2 regions of the Microbaculum marinum genome follow, and region 1 is predicted to be linked to the other one. Evidence: predicted binding sites of a transcription regulator. Region 1 holds the regulator's gene; the other holds the start of a gene.

Region 1 (11,447 bases):
TCGAACTTTTCGATGGCGGCGAGATCGACGTCGGAGATTTTCCATTGCTTGAGCGGGTCGTGCCGGCGGGCGTGAAACCGCTTCATCTGCATCTCCCGGCCGATGTTCAGCCAGATCTTCATCAGGACGATCCCGTCGTCCACGAGCATGCGCTCGAACGTCGGCACCACCTGCAGGAACCGTTCCGTCTCCTCCGGCGTGCAGAACCCCATGACCCGCTCGACGCCGGCCCGGTTGTACCAGGAGCGGTCGAACAGGGCGATGTCGCCCTTTGTCGGAAGCCGGCGAATATAGCGCTGGAAGTACCATTCGCCGGCCTCCCGCTCGTTCGGCTTCGACAGGGCGACGATCTGTGCATGGCGCGGATTGAGATGGCGCATGAACCGCCGGATCGTGCCGCCCTTGCCGGCGGAGTCGCGGCCCTCGAACAGCACCACCAGCCGCATGCCGGCATCGCGGACGTGGGCCTGCAGCTTGAGCAGCTCGATCTGCAGCAGCCGCAGCTCGTCCTCGTAGGCGTGGGAGTCCATCTTGCTGTCATAGGGATAGTGGCCCGACTGCAGCGCGCCATGGTCGATGCGCTTCGGAAGCTTCGGATCGTCGAGATCGAAGGCCTTGCCGGCCGACTTCCTCGAACTCTTGCCGCCGGAGGACGGCGTGTCCTTCGATTTTCCCATCTGCGACCTCCCGGCGCCGTGAACCCTTTCCCAGACAGTATCACCGGACACGGCAGTGTCACGCGGGCATGCCAACGCGCGGGCCCGGCCCGGGAAACCGCAACGAGAGAGTTGGCCTCGGCGGTGCTTGGGGATAAGGGAAGCGCGAACGTCGAGATTTCGGGGACCCATGACGCGGACTGAATCAGAGCCGGCCCGGCGCACTCCGACCCGCGCCTCGGCGCTCGTGCGGCGCATCGAGGCCGCGCGCTGGCCGCTCGCAATCGCTGCTGCGGTCTTCGTCGGCTGCTGGCTGTTTGCGGGCTTGAGCCTTCCGGTCGCGGCGCTCGGCTTCGCCATCGTCGCGATCGTGCTCCTGCGCCACGGCGATGCCAACGGAAAGCCGGCCGACCGCGCCACCGGCACGGCCGACGTCCTGGACCCGCTTGCCGGATACGCGGCGGTGGCCGACGGCCTGCCGGATCCGTGCTTCCTGATCGACCGGGCCGGCAACGTCCGCTTCCAGAACACGACGGCGAGCAAGCTGTTCGGCGTCGTCGCGAAGAACCAGCCGATCTCGTTCGTGCTGCGGGCTCCGGAGGTCGGCGATGCCGTGCAGCGGGCGAGGGCGACCGGTGCCACCGCGACCGTGACGTTCTTCGAGCGGGTGCCGGCGGACCGCTGGTTCGAGGCGCGGGTGAGCCCGCTGGGCGACGCCGGCCCGGCCGCCCCGGCGCGACCGGCCGTCTACCTGGTCCTGCTGCGCGACCTCACCGAGGCCCAGCGCGTCGAGCGCATGCGGGTCGATTTCGTCGCCAATGCGAGCCACGAACTGCGGACGCCGCTCGCCTCCGTCACCGGCTTCATCGAGACCCTGCAGGGCCCGGCCCGCAACGACGCCGACGCGCGCGAGCGGTTCCTGGAAATCATGGCCGTGCAGGCGCGGCGCATGTCGCGGCTGATCGACGACCTGATGTCGCTGAGCCGCATCGAGCTGAAGGCGCATGTGCGCCCGGAGACGGTGGTGGACGTCGCGCCGATCCTGGAGCACGTCGCCGACGCCATGCATCCGCTCGCCATCGAGAGCGGCGTCGAGCTGAAGCTCGACATCCGCGACCGGCCGCTGTCGGTGGTCGGCGATCGGGACGAACTGGCGCAGGTCTTCCAGAACCTCGTCCATAACGCCATCAAGTACGGCCAGTCGGGCGGCCGGGTCGACGTGACCGCCGTGTCGGTGCAGCGCGGCGCCGGCAAGCCGGCGCGCGCCTCGGTCACGGTGCGCGACTACGGGCCGGGAATAGCCGCCGAACACCTTCCGCGGCTCACCGAGCGCTTCTATCGCGTCGACACCGCCTCGAGCCGCGAAAAGGGCGGAACCGGCCTCGGACTGGCGATCGTCAAGCACATCCTGAACCGTCACCACGGCCAGCTCCTGATCGACAGCAAGCCCGGGGAGGGGGCGGAATTCAAGGTGCTGCTGGACGGCGCGGAAAATGTGACGTGATTCCGTCGTCCACAGTCGTGCGGATGAGATTCCATAACAAAAACAACATATTATCTTGTCATCAATACGTTACAGGCCTGTCGTAGAAGGATCGCACGAGGCCCATAGAGTCGCGGCGGGATGTGGCCCGGGCAAACGCTTCGGTCCGAACCGACGCGTATCGAACCGCGTACTCAATCCGATCCTGACAGGGAGCAATCACGTGAAATATTCCACATTCGCCAGCGTTGCCGCGATCGCGGTAGCGGGGGCCATCGCCGCTTCGCCGGCCGCCGCCCGCGATCAGATCCGCATCGTCGGGTCGTCGACCGTGTTTCCGTTCACGCAGGCCGTTGCCGAAGAATTCGCCAACGCCACCGGCAATCCGGCCCCGGTCGTCGAGTCGACCGGCACCGGCGGCGGCATGAAGATCTTCTGCGGCGGCGTCGGCCCGGATTTCGCGGACATCACCGGCGCCTCGCGTGCCATGAAGGAATCCGAATACAAGGCCTGCCAGGACGCCGGCGTGGACAGCATCACCGAAGTCCTGATCGGCTATGACGGCATCGCCTTCGCCTCGTCGCGCGAAGGCACCACGATGGACATCACCCGGCCGCAGCTGTTCCAGGCTCTCGCCGCCGAGGTCGAGGTGGACGGCGAGATCGTCGCCAATCCGTACAAGAAGTGGTCGGAAATCGATCCCTCGCTGCCCGACGCCGAGATCACCGTTTTCGGCCCGCCGCCCACCTCCGGCACCCGTGACGCCTGGGTCGAGCTGGTCATGGAAGAGGGCTGCGCGTCCTTCCCGGCGATCGAGGCTCTCGAGGACGACAAGAAGGACGAAGTCTGCAAGCGGATGCGCCAGGACGGTCCGTTCGTCGAGGCCGGCGAGAACGACAACCTGATCGTCCAGCGGCTGAACGCCGACCACAACGCCTTCGGCATCTTCGGCTTCTCGTTCCTGTACGAGAACCAGGACACGCTGGAAGGCGAGAAGATCGACGGCGTCGCGCCCTCGACCGAGACCATCGCCGACGGCTCCTATCCGGTGTCGCGCCCGCTGTTCTTCTACGTCAAGAACGCGCACCGCGGCGTCGTCCCGGGCCTGGAGGAATTCGTGACCGAATACGTCTCCGAGGCCTCGATGGGCGAAGGCGGCTACCTCTCCGAGCGCGGCCTCATCCCGCTGTCGGAGGAAGAGCGCACGAAGACCCGCGAAGCCACCGAAGCCGGCACGCCGATGAGCCGCTTCGGCAGCTGATCGCAGAGGCTACCGGTTCTCGCGCCGCCCGGCAGCGGGCGGCGCGAGGCCGTTTCCCCGTTTCCCGCGCCGGTCCGTTTGTCGCCGGTGCCGACTCCCAGGGAGAGCCGTCGTGGCCGGGTACGCACTTCTCCTGATCGTCATCGTTTCAGTCGTCGGATACTTCATTGGCCAGACGGCGGGCAGGCGCTATGTCGCCACCGACGGCCGCCACGTTCATTCGCTGCCCGGCTATCACGGCGCCTTCGTCGCCGTCTGGGTAGGCGTTCCGGCGTTCGTTCTCGTCCTGCTCTGGCTGTTCCTGCAGGGCCCCGTCATAGATCACATGCTGCTGTCCAGCCTGCCGGCCGGCTATCTCGACGGTGACAGCGCCTCGCGCACGAGCCTCGTCCTCTCCGAGATCAAGAACGTCGCCGCCGGGCGCATCTTCGCCGAGCCGACGCCAGACATCACGCGGGCAGCGGAGATGTACAACCGATGGGAGGCGATCGCGCGCTGGGCGATGCTCGTCGTGACGCTGGCGCTGATGATCATCGCGCTGGTCGTGGCGCGCGGCCGGCTGGCCGTCCGGTTCCGGGCCCGCAACAACTTCGAGACGGTGCTGTCGGGCCTGATGATCTTCTGCTCGCTGGTGGCGATCCTGACGACCGTGGGCATCGTCGCCTCTCTGGTCTTCGAGGCCTGGGAATTCTTCAAGCGCGTTCCCCTGCACGAGTTCCTGTTCGGCCTGAGCTGGGAGCCGCAGATCGCGCTGCGCGCCGACCAGGTCGCCGGGAAGGGCGCGTTCGGCGCGATTCCGGTGTTCACCGGCACGCTGCTGATCGCCTTCATCGCCATGCTCGTGGCGACGCCCATCGGCATCTACACGGCGATCTACCTCGTCGAATACGCCAACGACCGCGTCCGCACGGTGGTCAAGCCGGTGATGGAACTGCTGGCCGGCATCCCGACCGTCGTCTACGGCTTCTTCGCGGTGCTGATCGTCGCCCCGGCCGTGCGCGAGACCGGCTCGGTAATGGGCATCGCCATATCGCCGAACAGCGCGCTGGCGGCCGGCGCGGTGATGGGCATCATGATCATCCCGTTCATCTCGTCGCTGTCGGACGATGCACTCAAGGCGGTGCCGCGCACCATGCGCGACGGCTCGCTGGCGCTCGGTGCGACGCGCGCCGAGACCATGGTCAAGGTCATGCTCCCGGCGGCACTGCCGGGCATCATGGGCGGCGTGCTGCTGGCGCTGAGCCGCGCCATCGGCGAGACCATGATCGTGGTGATGGCGGCGGGACTGATCGCCACGCTGACGTTCAACCCGATCGACTCGGTGACCACGGTGACCGTGCAGATCGTCACCCTGCTGATCGGCGACACCGAATTCGACAGTCCAAAGACCCTGGCCGCCTTCGCGCTCGGCCTGGTCCTGTTCGTCGTCACGCTTTGCCTCAACATCATCGCCTTGCGGATCGTCCAGAAATACCGGGAGCAGTACGAATGAGCACCGCTGACGCATCCCTGCCGGCCAAGTTCGACTGGTCCAGCGAAGCCGCGGCCGCGAGGCGCAGGCGCCGCCACATGGCCGACCGCCGGCTGCGCCTGCTGGGCATCGGCGCGATCTGCATCGCGGTCGGGCTGCTCGGCATCCTGATCGTCTCGCTGGTCGCCAACGGCTACCGCTCCTTCGTCCAGACGATGGTGACGGTGCCGGTCTACGTCGATCCGCAATATGTCAGCGAGGACGATCCCTCCAAGGGCAACTACCGGGCGATCGTCAAGGACACGCTTGCGCAACTTTTCCCGGAGGTCACCGATCCGCGCCAGCAGCGCGACCTCGGCCAGCTCCTGACCAACAACACCCAGTACATGATCCGCGACCGCGTCGTCGCCGATCCCGCCCTGATCGGCACGACGTTCGACATCACGGTGCCGGTCTCCGATCCCTTCGACCAGCTGGAGAAGGGCGTGCTCAGCCGCGACCTCCCGGAGGATCAGCGCAAGATCGACGACCAGCAGATCGGCTGGTACGACCAGCTCGTGGAGGAAGGGCGGATCTCGACGCCGTTCAACTGGGGCCTGTTCTTCAACTCAGACAGCCGGTTCCCCGAGCTCGCCGGTCTGGCCGGCGCCATCGTCGGATCGTTCTACGCCCTGCTGGTCTGCTTCCTGATCTCGTTCCCCGTCGGCATCGCGGCGGCGGTCTATCTCGAGGAGTTCGCGCCGAAGAACCGGTGGACCGACCTGGTCGAGGTCAACATCAACAACCTGGCCGCCGTGCCGTCCATCGTGTTCGGGCTGCTGGGCCTGGCCGTCTTCCTCAACTTCTTCGGCCTGCCGCGATCAGCGCCGCTGGTCGGCGGCATGGTGCTGTCGCTGATGACGCTGCCCACCATCATCATCGTGACGCGGGCGTCGCTGAAGGCGGTGCCGCCGTCGATCCGCGAGGCCGGGCTCGGCATGGGCGCCTCCCGGCACCAGGTGGTCATGCATCACGTCCTGCCGCTGGCGCTGCCGGGCATCCTGACCGGCACGATCATCGGCCTCGCCCAGGCGCTGGGCGAAACCGCGCCGCTGCTGCTGATCGGCATGAACGCCTTCATCACCTCGCCGCCCGGCGGCCTGCTCGATGCGTCGACCGCCCTGCCGACGCAGATCTTCATCTGGGCCGACAGTCCCGAGCGCGGCTTCGTCGACAGGACGTCGGCCGCGATCCTGGTGCTGCTGGGCTTCCTCATCATCATGAACGGTATCGCCATCTTCCTGCGTCAGCGCCTCGAGCGGACGTGGTAACGGGAGCAACGACATGAACCAAGTGACCACCGCCGAGCAGCGCGCCGCGACCGGGCCGATCATCATCCCCGATCCGGACATGAACCCCGTCCGGGTCTCCGCCAAGGACGTTTCCGTGTTCTACGGCGCCAAGCAGGCCCTGTTCGACGTGGCGATCGACATTCCCGAGCGCTCGGTCACAGCCTTCATCGGACCGTCCGGCTGCGGCAAGTCGACCTTCCTGCGCTGCATCAACCGGATGAACGACACCATCGACGGCTGCCGCGTCACCGGCGACATCACGCTGGACGGACGCGATATCTACGACCGCACGCTCGACGTGGTGGAACTGCGCGCCCGGGTCGGCATGGTGTTCCAGAAGCCGAACCCGTTCCCGAAGTCGATCTACGAGAACATCGCCTACGGTCCGCGCATCCACGGGCTGGCCAGCAACAAGGCGGCGCTCGACGAGATCGTCGAGACGAGCCTGCGCAAGGCCGGCCTCTGGAACGAGGTGAAGGACCGCCTTGACGAGCCGGGCACCGGCATGTCGGGCGGCCAGCAGCAGCGCCTGTGCATCGCCCGGGCAATCGCGGTGAGCCCCGAAGTCATCCTGATGGACGAGCCGTGCTCGGCGCTCGATCCGATCGCCACCGCCAAGGTCGAGGAACTGATCGACGAGCTGAAGGAGAACTACTGCATCATCATCGTCACCCACTCGATGCAGCAGGCCGCGCGCGTCTCGCAGCGCACCGCCTTCTTCCATCTCGGCATCCTGGTCGAGGCCGGGCCCACCGAGCACATCTTCACCAACCCGAAGGACGAGCGCACCCACGACTACATCACCGGCCGTTTCGGCTGATCGCACGTACGTGAGGACAAGCCTCCGCGGACCGAGGAAACGGACATGACGGAACACATCGTTACTTCCTACGACGACGAACTGAAGGCGCTCGCCATCATGATCACGCGCATGGGCGGCCATGCGGAGAAGGTCCTGACGGACGCGACCCAGGCGCTCAACCGCCACGACGAAGAGCTGGCGATGCGCACGATCAACGCCGACGAGGAGATCGACCGGCTCGAACACGAGATCGAGGAACTGGCGATCCTGATGATCGCCAAGCGCCAGCCGATGGCGGCCGACCTGCGCGAGGTCATCGCGGCGATCAAGATCTCGTCCGACCTGGAACGCATCGGCGACCTGGCGAAGAACATCGCCAAGCGGGCGGTGGCGATCCAGTCGGAGACCGGCGCCGTCAAGGCGGCGCTCGGCATCGACCGCATGAGCCGGATCGCGTCGCGCCAGCTCAAGGACGTCCTCGACAGCTACACGCAGCGCGACGTCGACAAGGCCATGGACGTCTGGCATCGCGATTCCGAGCTCGACGCCATGTACACGTCGATCTTCCGCGAGCTGCTGACCTACATGATGGAAGACACGCGCAACATCACGTTCTCGACGCATCTGCTGTTCGCCGCCAAGAACATCGAGCGCATCGGCGACCACGCCACCAACATCGCCGAAACGATCTACTATCTCTCCACCGGCGCACCGCTGCGCGAGGCGCGTCCGAAGAAGGACGCCTCGAGCTTCACGCCGGCCGACTATCCGCAAACCGATGACTGATCGCAGGAAGACGAACGACTTCGAGACGATGACCAATCACGGGATTCAGGGGCAATGAACGCCAAGGTCCTGATTGTCGAAGACGAGGAGCCTCTGACCCTCCTGCTTCGGTACAATCTGGAGTCGGAGGGCTACGACGTCGACGCGGTCAGCCGCGGCGACGAAGCCGAGACGCGGATCCGCGAGGGCGCGCCCGACCTGGTGCTGCTGGACTGGATGCTACCCGGCATCTCCGGCATCGAGCTGTGCCGCCGCATCCGCACGCGTCCCGAAACCAACGGGCTGCCGGTCATCATGCTGACGGCGCGCGGCGAGGAGACGGAGCGGATCCGTGGTCTCGCCACCGGCGCCGACGACTACGTGGTGAAGCCCTTCTCGATCCCGGAGCTGATGGCGCGCGTCAAGGCGCTGCTGCGGCGCGTCAAGCCTGAGCTGATCGCGAGCGTGCTCAACGCCGGCGACATCGAGCTCAACCGCGACACCCACCGGGTGCGCCGCTCGGGCCGGGAGATCCACCTGGGGCCTACCGAGTTCCGGCTGCTCGAATTCCTGATGCAGAGCCCGGGCCGGGTGTTCACCCGCGAACAACTGCTCGACGGCGTCTGGGGCCGCGACGTCTATGTCGACGAGCGCACCGTCGACGTGCATGTCGGACGGCTGCGCAAGGCGATCAACCGCGGCCGCCGGGCCGACCCGATCCGCACGGTGCGCGGCGCCGGCTACGCCTTCAACGAGCAGTTCGTGACCGTCGCCTGACGAGGTTCAGAAGGACAGCGTCGCGGCTCCGGTCCGGATTTCCTCGAACATCGCGCTCGCACCGATCACGACGACGCCGTCCAGCAGGTCGGACTGCCGGTAGCCGCGCGAGGCGACGCAGGGCGGGCAGGCCCAGATGACGCCGCCGCGGTCCTGGAAGGACGAGATCAGCGCCGCCAGCGGCTCCAGCGGCGCCACCTGGGTCATCGTCTGCCCGCCTTTGCGCACCAGGTCGATTGCCGTGCTGGTGAGAAAGAGCGACACCTTCATGCCGGCGCTCAAGGCGCCGTTTGCAATCGTGAAGGCGACCGACGAGAGCTCCGAGTCGATGCCCCTGGTTACGACAATCACGAGTTTTCCGGTTTCCGCAGTCATTGTAATGTGCTCCTGCCTGAACTGCGGATGATCAATAGGCGGCGGGAGTCCTGACGTCTTTGGCCGGAGCGCCGAAAGAGTTGATCGAACGGCCGGCGCCGGCTCGGCCGGCGGGCCCGGGCGGAGACGTGCTGTCGGCGCTGTTGCGCACGGTCCGGCTCGGCGGCGCCCTCCAGTTCTGCCTGATGCCGGAAGGCGACTGGGAAACCGACGACAAGCCGCGCATGGCGGCGCTGGCCACGCGGGCGGTCGCAGCGATCCCGTTCCACATCCTCGTCGAAGGCGAATGCTGGCTGCGCATGCAGGGAGGGGAATGGGCGCTCGAGGCCGGCGACGTCGCCGCCTTTCCGTTTGCGACCGGCCATCAACTGGGCGCAGGCCGCGGCGGCCGCCGGATTTCGCCGACCGACGATCTTCCGCCGAAGCCCTGGAACCAGCTGCCGGTGCTGCGCTACGGCGGCGACGGCCGCCGGGTGCGGCTGCTGTGCGGCTACCTCGAATGCGATGCGGTGAACTTCCGGCCGCTGAGACAGTCATTGCCGACGCTGCTGCACGTGCGCACCGCGACCTCGGAGCAGACCCGCTGGCTTGCCGCGACAATCCGGCAAATGGAGCTGGAGACGGACCACCCGCGGCCGGGGGGACAGTCCGTCATCGAGCGGCTGACCGAGATCATCTTCATCGAGCTCTTGCGCCACCAGATCATCGCCGGGCCGCCGGAGAAGGTCGGCTGGCTGGCTGCGGCCGGGGACCCGGCACTCGGCCGATGCCTTGCCCTGATCCACGATCAGCCGCGTCGGGAGTGGAGCGTTGCCACGCTGGCGGCCGAGGCCGGTCTGTCGCGCAGCACCCTGACGGACCGGTTCGAAGCGGTGCTCGCCACATCGCCGATGCGCTACGTGCGCGAGTGGCGGCTCTATCTTGCGAGCACCGACCTGAGGACGACCGCCAAGCCGATCCCCGTGATCGCGGAAGAGGCAGGCTACGGGACCGAAGCCGCCTTCAGCCGCGCCTTTTCGCGGGCTTTCCACTGTCCCCCCGCCGCCTGGCGGCACGACCCGCGCGACCGGACGGTCCGTTCGAACGGCGTCACCGTCCCGCCCGCCAACGTCTGACTCCGCAGGGACGATGCCGGGCGTAGGCTTTCAGAGCTGAACCCGGGTCAGTTCGCGCCCGACGCCTTGGACCGCTTGCGATCCGAGGCCGGCTGATAGGCGACGCTGCAATGATGCTCGCAATAGGGCACCCCGGACTCCGAGCGCCGGCCGCAGAAGTAGAAGTCGTCATGGCCGGGATCGCCGATCGGCCATTTGCAGGTGTGTTCGTTGAGCTCCAGGATGGTTGCGCGCTGCTCCGGCGGAATGAACAGTTCCGTGACCGGCGCCAGCGTGCGCACGGGGACGATCTCGGCCTCGACCTGCTGCTCGGCCACGACGTTCAACTTCAGCGCGGTGTTACCGATCACCCGCGTGACGGGCCGCGGCGGCATCGAGGGGCTGCGCGCCTTGCGCACGCGGGGCGCAGCCGGACGCGTCGTCTTGGTGCGTCCCGACAGTCCGAGCCGATGCACCTTCCCGATAACCGCATTTCGCGTCACCCCTCCAAGCTCCGCCGCGATCTGGCTCGCGCTCAGACCGTCGGTCCACAGCTTCTTGAGGAGTTCGACACGTTCTTCTGTCCAAGACATCCGCCACTCCATGTCTAGGTTGCGGGCAGACTCCGAGTCCATCGCGGAATCGCGATTTTACGAGCCGCTGTTCCCACTAAATCTGGGTGACGTACTGGTCCGCCGCACGAAATGTCGTACCCAATGCCCGAAAGCTACAATACCGGCGGACTCCCCGGCAACCCCGCAGTAACGGTTCCTCAACGATTTCCCCAGGAACCCCCGAATGTGAGTCGCGAATGCAACACTTTCCCGCCCCCGCGCGCGGGAGACGCGCGGGAGAAGGGTGTCCTGTCCCGATGTCGGCGGGGTCGGACGCCATAGCCGGGGGCGGGATGTCGGCGCCACGGCCCGTTGCCGGCGGCACAGATTGACATCGCTGCCTCCTCGCCTAGAATTAAGCCGGTGCCGCCTCAGCAGGCGGCATATTTCGTTTCTGGACAGGATTCTAAGCCGTGACGTCTGCGCTATACCCAACCTTCGCGCGGGCCGACCTCGCTTTCGAGCGGGGCGAAGGGATTCGGTTGTTTACCGTCGAAGGCGAGGAATATCTCGACTTCGCCAGCGGTATCGCCGTGGTTTCGGTCGGCCACAGCCACCCCCATCTCGTGGAGGCACTGACCGACCAGGCCCGACGCCTGTGGCACGTGTCGAACCTGTGGGAAATCCCGGAGCAGTCGAAGCTCGGCGACCGCCTGACGGAGGCGACGTTCGCGGACGTCTGCTTCTTCACCAACTCGGGCGCCGAGGCGGTCGAGACGGCGATCAAGACGGCGCGCCGCTACCACTATGTGAACGGCGCCCCGGAGCGCTACCGGCTGATCACCTTCGAAGGCGCCTTTCACGGCCGGACCCTGGCG
Region 2 (11,447 bases), on a different contig from region 1:
CGGGTGCCAGTATCCAGGTGAGAGGCACGGTCGCGATTTCCGCGAACGCCGTGAGCAGCAGCAGTACGAACACCAGGCCCGACAGCGCCTCCTCGGCGAATCGGCGGGCCGTTTTCGCGCCGTCGCCTTCCAGCGACTTGGCGAACAGCGGCACGAACGCCGAATTGAAGGCGCCTTCGGCGAAGATCCGACGGAACATGTTGGGAAACCGGAACGCCACGAGGAATGCGTCGGCCACAGGGCCCGCCCCCAGCCCTGCCGCCATCAGCACGTCCCGCACGAAGCCGAGCACGCGGCTGGTCGCCGTGCCGCTGGATACGGTCGCAAAGTGCTTGAGCAGGGACATGCGTGGTTCCGTCAGGATGAGACCGGTCCGGGCCCGGCGAAGCGACGGAACCTATCCCAAAGGGACGGGTGCGTCACCGATGTGCCGTCGTCACGCCGCCGCCTCCTTCTGCTGCGGCGTGAAGACCTGCAGCAGGTGCCGGCGGATCGCCGCCTGCCGGTTGGCGTTGGTGATCTTCTGTCCGGTCAGGTCCGTCACGTAGAACACGTCCACGGCGCGCTCGCCGAAGGTCGCGATATGCGCCGAGGCAATGTTGAGATTGAGGCGGGCGAGCACCCCCGTCAGCTCGTGCAGCAGGCCGGTCCGGTCGAGGCCGGAGACCTCTATTACCGTATAGCGGTTCGACCAGGTGTTGTTGACGAGGACATCCGGCTCGACCGAGAAGGCGCGGATCCGGCGCCCCCTGGTGGCGCGCTGGCCGACCAGGTCGCCGATCCGGATCTGGCCTTTCAGCGCTTCTTCGATCAGGTGACCGATGCGCGCCGCCCGGCGCCGTTCGTCCTCGTCCTGGGGCAGTTCGCGCGACACGAAGATCGTGTCCAGGGCCGATCCGTCGCTGGTTGTGAAGATCTGCGCGTCGACGATGTTCGCCCCGGCCGCCGCGCAGGCGCCGGCAATGATCGACAGGAGCCGCGGATGGTCGGGGGCGAAGACCGTGATTTCGGTGATGTCTCGGAATTCGTCCGTGCTGATCTTGGTCGCCAGCTTGCGGTTTCCTCCGCTCAGTTCCCGCAGGAACCGGGCATGCTCGATCTGGCGGCGAAGATCGGTACGCACCCAGTAGGCGGGATAGTGACGCTCGCAGTACGCGTCGAACTCCGCCTGCGACCAGTCCGACAGCTCCTCGCGGAGATCCTTGCGCGCCGCCTCGATGCGCAACTTGCGCTGCGCCTGGCTGTGTCCGCCGGCCAGGATCGGCTCGGTCTCGAAGTAGAGCGTGCGCAACAGCTGGCCCTTCCAGCCGTTCCAGACACCCGGCCCGACGGCGCGGATGTCGGCGACGGTCAGGATCAGCAGCAGTTTCAGCCGCTCCAGGCTCTGCACAGTGGCGGCGAAGTCCTCGATGGTCTTGCGGTCGGCGAGATCGCGCGACTGGGCGATCATGCTCATGTCGAGATGATGCTCGATGAGCCAGGCGACGGTCTCGGTATCCGCCGGTGAAAAGCCCAGCCGCGGGGCAAGCCGGCGGGCCACCCGGGCACCGGCGATGGAGTGATCCTCGGGCCGGCCCTTGGCGATGTCGTGCAGGAAAAGCGCCAGATAGAGCACGTCGCGGTTCTGGATCGTATGGATGATCTCGTCGGCCAGCGGGTGGTCGTCGCCAAGGCGGCCGTGTTCGATGTCGGCCAGCAGGCCGATCGCCCGCAGCAGGTGCTCGTCGACGGTGTAGTGGTGGTACATGTTGAACTGCACCAGCGCGACGACCTTGCCGAAGTCGGGAATGAAGCGGCCGAGCACGCCGGCCTCGTTCATGCCCCTCAGCACCACCTCCGGGTCGTTCTTGGAGGTCAGGATCTTCATGAAGAGATCGTTGGCCTCCCGGTTCTCCCGCAGCCGCCCGTCGATCAGCTTGAGGGAGCGGCGGGCAAGTTTCAGCGCGTCCGGATGGAACGGCAGGTTGTACTTGTCGGCCAGGTGGAACAGCCGGATCAGGTTGACCGGATCGCGCTTGAAGGCGAGGTCGTCGGCGACGTTGACCCGGTCGGCCTCGATGACGAAATCGTCGCTCTCGGACAGCAGGCCGGGGCGGCGGCGGCGGAATCGCTGCATGAACCGGGACAGCACCTGCGTCTGCTTGGCGTGCTGGACCTCCAGCGCGTTGCAGAAGATGCGGGTGAGGTCGCCGACGTCCTTGGCGACGAGGAAGTAGTGCTTCATGAAGCGCTCGACATCGCGGATGCCCGGATGCGGCAGGTAGTTGAGACGCCGCGCCATGTCGCGCTGCAGGTCGAATGTGAGGCGTTCCTCGGCGCGGCCGGTCAGGAAGTGCAGGTGGCAGCGCACCGCCCACAGGTAGTCCTCGCACTTGTGGAAGAGGCGCGCCTCGGACCTGTCGAAGACGCCGGCGGCGACCAGATCCTCGCCGGAACCTGCATGATAGAAATATTTGCCGATCCAGAACAACGTATGCAGGTCGCGCAGACCGCCCTTGCCGTCCTTGACGTTCGGCTCGACCAGATACCGCGACTCGCCCGAGCGCTTGTGGCGGGCGTCGCGCTCGGCGAGCTTCGCCTCGATAAACTCGGGGCCGGTGCCGGCGACGACGTCGGAATCAAATCGCGCGGCCAATTCGTCGAAGAGCGGGCGGTCGCCGCAAATCCAGCGCGCGTCGAGAACCGAGGTGCGGATCGTCATGTCGGATTTCGAAAGCCGCACGCAGTCGTCCACCGATCGCACGGCATGGCCGACCTTCAGCTCCATGTCCCAGAGCGTATAGAGGATCTGCTCGATTACACTCTCGCTCCAGGCCGTCTTCTTGTAGGGCAGCACGAACAGCAGATCGACATCGGAGCCCGGCGCCATGGTGCCGCGGCCGTATCCGCCTGTAGCGATCACCGACAGCCGTTCGGAGGACGTCTGGTTGACGATTGGGTAGAGGCTGGTCGTCGTGAAGATGAACACGGCCTGGATGATCGCGTCCTGCAGCGCGGCGATACGGCGCGCGCACGCCAGGCCGCGTCCGTCTTCGGACAGCCACCCCTCGATGGTCTTCAGGGCATCGGTGCGCACCGTCTTGAGATGCGCGAGCATGGCGGCGCGGCCGTCGCCACCGGTCCCATGCCTGTCGTGGAGGTCGCTCAGCTCGGCGGCGAGCGTTCCGGCTTCGACGATTTCGGAGAGCTGTCGGTGCGGACGGTTCATCTCTGTTCCCGGCCGCCGGCAGGATCGGCGGCCTGATTCGCGGCGAGGGCCTTCAGTTCATATAGCAGTTCCAGCGCCTGCAGGGGCGTCAGGTCATCCGGGGTCACGGCGGCGAGCCGCTCGGCCAGGACGGACGGCGAACCCGCTGCGGCCGCCGGAGCGGCGGCCCGGCGGACGTGACTGGCAAACAGCGGCAGGTCGTCGACGATGCCGGCGGCGCCGGCGTTGCGGTCGGTTTCCTCCAGTTTATGCAGTACCTCGCGCGCCCGCGACACGACGGCTGCGGGCAGCCCGGCGAGCTTGGCGACCTGGACGCCGTAGGAGCGATCCGCCGCGCCCGGCACGACCTCGTGCAGGAAGACGACGTCGCCCTTCCATTCCTTCACCCGGACGGTGGCGTTGGACAGCCGCGCCTGGGTTTCCGACAGGGCGGTAAGTTCGTGAAAATGTGTGGCGAACAACGACCGACAGCGATTGACATCGTGCAGGTGCTCGATCGTCGCCCAGGCGATCGACAGGCCGTCGAAGGTCGCGGTGCCGCGGCCGATCTCGTCGAGGATGACCAGCGAGCGCGGCCCCGCCTGGTTCAGGATCGCCGCCGTCTCGACCATCTCGACCATGAAGGTCGAGCGGCCGCGGGCGAGGTCGTCGGCGGCGCCGACCCGCGAGAACAGCCTGTCAACGATGCCGATGCGGGCGCTCTCGGCCGGCACGAAGGAGCCGGCCTGGGCCAGCACCGCGATCAGTGCGTTCTGGCGCAGGAAGGTCGACTTGCCGGCCATGTTCGGCCCCGTCACGAGCAGGATCCGGCCACCGTCCGCCTCGCTGCCGTCGCCCGGCTGCGGCGGCGACAGGTCGCAGTCATTGGCCACGAAGGGCCCGTCGCCCGCGCCGGCAAGCGCCTGCTCGACGACGGCGTGCCGGCCGCCGTGGATGTCGAAGGCGAGGTCGTCGCTCATCACCGGGCGCACGTAGTCCCGCGACACGGCGAGTTCGGCGAAGCCGGCATGCACGTCCAGTTCGCCGAGCGCGGCGGAGGCGGCATCCAGCGCCTCGCCGTCGGCGACGACCCTGGCGACGAGCGCGTCGAAGATCTCCATCTCCAGGGCCAGCGCCCGCTCGGCGGCGGTCGCGATCCGCCCTTCCAGGTCGGCCAGTTCCCCCGTGGAGAACCGCATCTGGCTGGCCAGCGTCTGGCGGTGGAAGAACGTCTGCGAGTTCGGTTCGGCGGTCAGCTTGCCGGCATGCTGGGCGGTGACCTCGACGAAATAGCCGAGCACGTTGTTGTGGCGGATCTTCAGCGACCTGACGCCCGTGTCGTCCTGGTACTTCGCCTGCAGGCCGGCAACGATCTTGCGGCTCTCGTCGCGCAGATCGCGGGCCTGGTCGAGTTCGGCGGCGAAACCCGCCTTCACGAAGCCGCCGTCGCGACGCAGGTGCGGCGGCGCATCGACGAGCGCGGCGGCGAGCTCCGCGTGGACCGCCCGTTGCGGGGCCCGCAGACGGCCGGCGATGTCGGCGAGCCGGTCCGGCCCCTCCGCGTCCGGCACCTCGCCGAGATGGCCGGCCAGCGCGTGAGCCGCCGCGATGCCGTCGCGAATCGCGGCGAGATCCCGCGGTCCGCCACGCCCCACAGCGATGCGGGCGCGCGAGCGGGCCATGTCCGGCGCCGATCGCAGCACCTCGCGCACCGTCCTGCGCAGGGCCGCGTTGTCGACGAGCCAGGCGACCGCCTCGTGCCGCGCGGCGATCCGCGCGTGGTCGGTCAGCGGCGAGGCGAGCCTGCGGGTCAGTTCGCGCCCGCCGGCGGCCGTCACCGTCCGGTCGACCGCCGCCGCGAGGCTGCCGCGCCTGTCTCCAGACAGGGTCGTTACCAGCTCCAGGTTGGCTCGCGTCGCCGGGTCGATCGCCATCACCGCGCCGCGCGTCTCCCGGATCGGCGGGCTCAGCGGCGGCCGGCCGCCGACCTGCGTGCGGTCGACATAGGAAACCACCGCACCCGCCGCCGCCGTCTCGGCGCGGGTGAGCGGTCCGAACCCGTCGAGGGTGGCGACCGAGAAGTAGTCGCGCAGCCGACGCTCCGCGGAGGTCGAATCGAACACCGCCGGCGGCAGCGGCGTCACGGCCGCGCGCGTCTCGCGGAGAAGGTTGCGCAGTGCGGGATCGTCGTAGAGAGCATCGGAAACGAGCAGCTCGCCCGGCTCGACGCGGGCGATCAGCGCGGGCAGCTCGAGGCGGGCGGCCTCGGCGACTCCGAATTCGCCGGTCGAGATGTCGGCCCAAGCGAGCGCGAACCCGTCGTCGCCGGCCGCCTTCGTGCGGGCCAGCGCGGCCAGGAAGTTATTGCGCCGGGAGTCGAGCAGGTTGTCTTCGGTCAGCGTGCCGGGTGTCACCAGCCTGACGACGTCGCGCCGCACCACCGACTTGGAGCCGCGCTTGCGCGCCTCGGCGGGGTCCTCGAGCTGCTCGCACACGGCGACCCGGTGGCCGAGCGCGATCAGCCTCTGCAGGTAGTCGTCGGCGGCGTGGACGGGGACGCCGCACATCGGGATGTCGTCGCCGAGATGCTTGCCGCGCGTCGTCAGGGTTATCCCAAGCGCCCGGCTGGCGGTCTCGGCGTCCTCGAAGAACAGTTCGTAGAAATCACCCATCCGGTAGAACAGCAGGCAGTCCGGATTGGCCGTCTTGATCTCCAGGAACTGCCGCATCATCGGGGTCACGCGCGGATCCGATTCGGCCACGTGACTGTCGGCGGTCGCTGTGATTTCGGCGGCTCGGGCGGTCATTGCCGGACCCTAGCAGAACGTCGCGCAGGTTTCACCGCTGCCGCGCTTATCCCCAAGGATCCGTGCCGCTTCCCTGCCCGGACAGGAGACGCGGCCCGTGGCGGGGACACGGCGTCCGGAGCAGAACAGTTTACCCCGTTGATTGCCTTGAGCGCGTCCAAGGCGCTCTGTAAGGTCCGAAGCCCGCCGGGGACGACCCGTCAAAAGGCGGCGCGACAACTGGGGAGACGCTTTGCAGATGGCATCCGATTCCAAGAACCCGGGCCGCCGTCCCACCTTTACCGATCAGGAAGCCCTGCAGTTTCACCAGCAGGGCCGGCCGGGCAAGCTGGAGATCACGCCGACCAAGCCGATGGCGACCCAGCGCGACCTGTCGCTGGCCTATTCGCCGGGCGTGGCGGTGCCGGTGCGCGCCATCGCCGAGGACCCAAGCCGCGCGTTCGACTACACCGCCCGCGGCAATCTCGTTGCGGTGATCTCGAACGGCACGGCGATCCTGGGGCTCGGCAATCTCGGCGCGCTCGCCTCCAAGCCGGTGATGGAGGGCAAGGCCGTCCTGTTCAAGCGCTTCGCCGACGTCGATGCGATCGACCTCGAGGTCGATACGCTCGACGTCGACGAATTCATCAATTGCGTGAAGCCGCTGGCGCCGTCGTTCGGCGGCATCAATCTGGAGGACATCCGCGCGCCCGACTGCTTCATCATCGAGCAGCGCCTGCGCGAGCTGATGGACATTCCCGTCTTCCACGACGACCAGCACGGCACCGCGATCATCGCGCTGGCAGGCCTGATCAACGCGCTCGACATCACCGGCCGCGACATCAAGAGCACGAAGCTCGTGTGCAACGGCGCCGGTTCCGCGGGCATCGCCTGCGTCGAGCTGATCAAGGCGATGGGCTTTCCCCACGACAACGTCATCCTCTGCGACACCAAGGGGGCGATCTACAAGGGCCGCGAGGACGGCATGAACCAGTGGAAATCCGCCCACGCCGCCGAGACGGACGCGCGCAGCCTGGCCGACGCGATGCGCGGCGCCGACGTCGTGTTCGGGCTGTCGGCAAAGGGCGCGTTCACGCCGGAGATGATCGCCTCTATGGCAGACCAGCCGATCATCTTCGCCATGGCCAATCCCGACCCGGAGATCACTCCGGAGGAAGTCGCCGAGATCCGCGAGGACGCGATCGTCGCCACCGGGCGTTCGGACTATCCCAACCAGATCAACAACGTGCTCGGCTTCCCGTACATCTTCCGCGGCGCCCTCGACGTCCGGGCGACGACGATCAACGAAGACATGAAGATCGCGGCTGCGCAGGCGCTCGCCGACCTCGCCCGCGAGGACGTGCCCGACCAGGTGGCGGCCGCCTATCGCGGCAGCCGGCCCAGGTACGGGTCCGACTACATCATCCCGGTCCCTTTCGATCCCCGCCTGATCAGCGCCATCCCGTCCGCCGTCGCCGCCGCGGCGATGGAGTCGGGCGTCGCACGCAAGCCGATCGTCGACATGGACGGATACAAGCAGGAGCTTTCGGCGCGGCGCGATCCGATCGCCGGCACCCTGCAGCGCATTCATTCGAAGATCCGCCGCTCGCCGAAGCGCGTGGTGTTCGCCGAAGGCGAGGAGGAGCAGGTTATCCGCGCCGCGTTCGCCTTCGCCAACGGCGGCCTCGGCATGCCGGTGCTGGTCGGCCGCGAGGAGCAGGTCCGCGAGACGATCAGCCAACTCGGCCTCGAGCTGCGCGACGACATCGAGATCGTCAACGCGCGGCTGTCACGGCGCAATTCCGACTACGCGGACTACCTGTATTCCCGCCTGCAGCGGCAGGGCTACCTGTTCCGCGACTGCCAGCGCATGGTCAATACCGACCGCAACACCTTCGGCGCCTGCATGGTGGCAACCGGCGACGCCGACGCGATGGTGACCGGGGTCACGCGGAACTATTCGATCGCGCTGGAGGAGGTGCGTCGGGTCATCGATCCCAAGCCCGGCCACCGGGTGATCGGCGCCTCGATCGCGCTGGCGCGCGGACGCACCGTGCTGATGGCGGACACCGCCATCCACGAGATGCCGACCGCGGTGGAGCTGGCGGCAATTGCCGAGGAGGCTGCCGGCGTTGCCCGCCGGCTCGGCTACGAGCCCAGGGTCGCCCTGCTCGCCTATTCCACCTTCGGCCATCCTCCCTCGGAACGTTCGGAGCGCGTGCGCGAGGCGGTCAAGATCCTCGACAAGAAGCATGTCGACTTCGAATACGACGGGGAGATGTCCGCCGACGTCGCGCTCAACCGCGAGGCGATGGCGGCCTATCCGTTCTGCCGGCTGTCGGGCCCGGCGAACGTGCTGGTCATGCCGGCCATTCATTCGGCCTCGATCAGCACCAAGATGCTGCAGGAGCTCGGCGGCTCGACCGTGATCGGCCCGCTGCTGGTCGGCCTCGACAAGCCGGTCCAGATCGTCGGCCTCGGCGCCACCGATACCGACCTCGTCAACATGGCCTCCGTTGCCGCCTACAACATCAACGGGTGAGAACGCCGGTCGGCCCGCCAGCGCCGGCGAAACGCAGCGCAATTCGAGCGTCGAACGCCCGAGGCTCAATCCGAGGGCCGGGCAAGTCTGCGGCCCGGGCCCGGGACACGGCCCCCGGGAGGTGCTTGCCTAGGACAGCCGTTCGCGCGGCGCGCCGAAATGGCCGTAGTAGCGCGGGTTGATCGAGGAGACCGGCAGCACGATGCAGACGTCGGTGGTGCCGAACTGGTGGTCGACCACGGCACCCTCGCCGATATGGGCGCCGAGCCGGAGATAGCCCTTGATCAGCGGCGGCAGCATTCCGAGCGCCGAGCGCATGTCGATCTGGTCGGGGGCCATGCGATCCATCGGCACGTAGCGCGACGGCAGCGCGCGGACGCGCCATTCCTCGGGCGCGGCCGCATGATGGTGCAGGAACGAAAGCGGCAGCGCCAGCTTGCTCGGCTCGGTGCCTTCCAGGCTGGCGCAACCGATCATCACGTCGATCTCGTGGTGCTGGACGTACTGCCAGTTGCCGGACCACAGCAGCTCGACGGTGCGCTTGTTGCGATACTCCTTGAGGACGCAGGAGCGGCCGAGTTCGAGAAACCGCTTCGGCCGGTGCCGCTCGACGAGTTCGTTCACCTCGTACTCGCCGGCGGTGTAGAAGCCGCCGAACTGCTCGGCGACATCCTGGCGAAGCAGCCGATAGGTGCCGACCACGGCGGGCTTGGTGAGACGACGTCCAAGCCGGCGGAAGATGGTCGGATCGGGGTCGTGATCGATCACCAGGAGGTGGTCGCAGATCGCGTCGAAGCCGTCGATATCGCGGCGCCACAGCTTTCCGGTGGCGCCCGCCTGGGCCGACATTTCGCGGTAGAAGACCCGGTAGCGCAGCGCCTGGGCCAGCCGGACCTCGCGCGCATTGCGGGCGAGCCGCACCTCCAGCGAGCCGATGCGCTTCAGCGGATCGGGCAGCGGCGGCCTGCTGGCAGGAAGCGGGGAAAGCCCCCCGTCCGGCCCCGCAATGCCCGAGAACGGTCCAAGCGGAACGAACCGCCGCACGAGTCGCGTCGGCCGGAATCGATCGGTCAGTCGCATCTGGTTCTTTTGCCGCATCATGGCTGATAGACGGCTCGTCTCCCCCTCGCGGCCGGTCGCTCGGCCGACGGTGTCCGCGCCTGGACCGTCAGCCTACCCGCCCGCGACCTTAGAATCATAGTTCGCAGACAGTTCTGTGACAATTGCGAACGTAGCGGCCCCCGCAACCGGTTTGTCGTGCGGGCCGAAATCCTGAATTCGCCGGAGGGGCCGGATTGGCCTCGGATCCCGCACGTTTGCCGGCGTTCCGGACAGCACAGCTCATCGCTTCGCCGGTGCGCCGTGGCCGCAGGGACTGAGAATAGTGTGTGCCGTCGAGGCGGCCGCAACGGCGGGAGCCCCCGTGACGTGCCACGAGGCCTGCCCGGTGCCGGCGGCGAATCAGTCAGGCTGCCGCCAGCAGCCCCGATCCCGCCGCCCGCATGCTGACCGCCTCGCCGATATGGATCCGGCCGACGGCATCGGCGCCGTCGAGATCGGCGAGCGTGCGGGCGACCCGAAGCACCCGGTGAAAGCCGCGGGCCGACAGGCCGAGGGTATCGGAGGCGTCGCGCAGCAGCGCCATGCCAGAGGCGTCCGGCCGCGCCACCTCCTCGAGCCGGCTCGCCGGGCACTCCGCGTTGCAGCGTACGCCGTCGAGCCCGAGCGCTGCATAGCGTTCGGTCTGCACCTGGCGCGCCGCCGCGACCCTTTCTGCAACCTCGGCGCTGCCTTCGGCCGGCGGCGGCAGGATGAGGTCGGCCGCCGTGACGGCCGGCACCTCGAGGCGGATATCGATACGGTCGAGCAGCGGGCCGGAGATGCGGGCCTGGTAGTCGGCCGCGCAGCGGGGTCCGCGGCGGCAGGAGTGGCCCGGCTCGCCGGCCATGCCGCATCGGCAGGGGTTCATGGCCGCTATCAGCTGGAACCGGGAAGGATAGGTGACCCGGTGCATCGCCCGGGCGATCACCGTCTCCCCGGATTCAAGCGGCTGGCGCAGCGAATCCAGGACCTGCGGCGTGAACTCCGGCAGTTCGTCGAGAAACAGCACGCCGTTGTGGGCCAGCGACACCTCGCCCGGACGGGCGCGCGGTCCGCCGCCGACCATGGCCGCCATCGAGGCGGAATGATGCGGCGCGCGGAACGGCCGTTCGGCCGACAGCCGGCCGCCGCTCAGCACGCCGGCGATCGACTGGATCATCGAGATCTCCAGAAGCTCGGCCGGGCTCAGCCTGGGCAGGATGCCGGACAGACGCTGCGCCAGCATCGACTTGCCGGCGCCGGGCGGCCCGATGAGCAGGAGATTGTGGCTGCCCGCCGCGGCGATCTCCAGCGCCCGCTTGGCCGTCTCCTGTCCGCGGATCTCGGCGAGGTCCAGCCTGATCCCTTCGACCTGGCGCACGGCCGGCTTCGGCCGCGACAGCACCTGCGTGCCCTTGAAATGGTTGGCGATCTGGATCAGGTCGGCCGGCGCCAGCAGCTCCATGGCGGGGCTCGCCCATGCCGCCTCCGGGCCGCACTCGGCGGGACAGATCAGTCCGAGGTCCATCGAGTTGGCGCCGATCGCGGCGGGCAGCACCCCGTTTACCGGCGTAATGCGCCCGTCGAGCGCCAGTTCGCCGAGGACGCTCCAGCCGGCCAGCGCATCGGCGGGAAGCGCGCCGATCACCGCCATCAGGCCGACCGCGATCGGCAGATCGTAGTGGCTGCCCTCCTTCGGCAGGTCGGCAGGGGCGAGATTGACGGTGATGCGCTTGGGCGGCAGCGACAATCCGACCGCCGTCAGCGCGGCGCGGACCCGTTCGCGGCTCTCGGCGACGGCCTTGTCGGGCAGCCCGACGATGAAGAAGTTCGGCAGTCCCGGTGCGATCTG

What was found. The regulator PhoB, encoded in region 1, activates phosphate uptake and scavenging genes when phosphate is short. The targets are predictions, from matches to a motif close to TGTCATNNANCTGTCAT.
Region 2: a site for PhoB is predicted at 9,721-9,737, ahead of olsB (l-ornithine N(alpha)-acyltransferase). Genes of this name have one in related genera too.

What each region holds. Positions count from the first base shown of each region.
Region 1 covers NZ_JAZHOF010000002.1:451,779-463,225, forward strand. The annotation lists gene ppk2 (polyphosphate kinase 2) at 1-677, opposite strand, end outside; gene phoR (phosphate regulon sensor histidine kinase PhoR) at 847-2,160, shown strand; gene V3328_RS05685 (substrate-binding domain-containing protein) at 2,363-3,400, shown strand; gene pstC (phosphate ABC transporter permease subunit PstC) at 3,513-4,892, shown strand; gene pstA (phosphate ABC transporter permease PstA) at 4,889-6,181, shown strand; gene pstB (phosphate ABC transporter ATP-binding protein PstB) at 6,261-7,022, shown strand; gene phoU (phosphate signaling complex protein PhoU) at 7,068-7,790, shown strand; gene phoB (phosphate regulon transcriptional regulator PhoB) at 7,845-8,546, shown strand; gene V3328_RS05715 (DsrE family protein) at 8,553-8,921, opposite strand; gene V3328_RS05720 (AraC family transcriptional regulator) at 9,005-10,036, shown strand; gene V3328_RS05725 (GcrA family cell cycle regulator) at 10,084-10,608, opposite strand; gene V3328_RS05730 (aspartate aminotransferase family protein) at 11,043-11,447, shown strand, end outside.
Region 2 covers NZ_JAZHOF010000005.1:387,253-398,699, reverse strand. The annotation lists gene murJ (murein biosynthesis integral membrane protein MurJ) at 1-346, opposite strand, end outside; gene V3328_RS14570 ([protein-PII] uridylyltransferase) at 437-3,208, opposite strand; gene mutS (DNA mismatch repair protein MutS) at 3,205-5,994, opposite strand; gene V3328_RS14560 (NADP-dependent malic enzyme) at 6,233-8,515, shown strand; gene olsB (l-ornithine N(alpha)-acyltransferase) at 8,645-9,595, opposite strand; gene V3328_RS14550 (YifB family Mg chelatase-like AAA ATPase) at 9,981-11,447, opposite strand, start outside.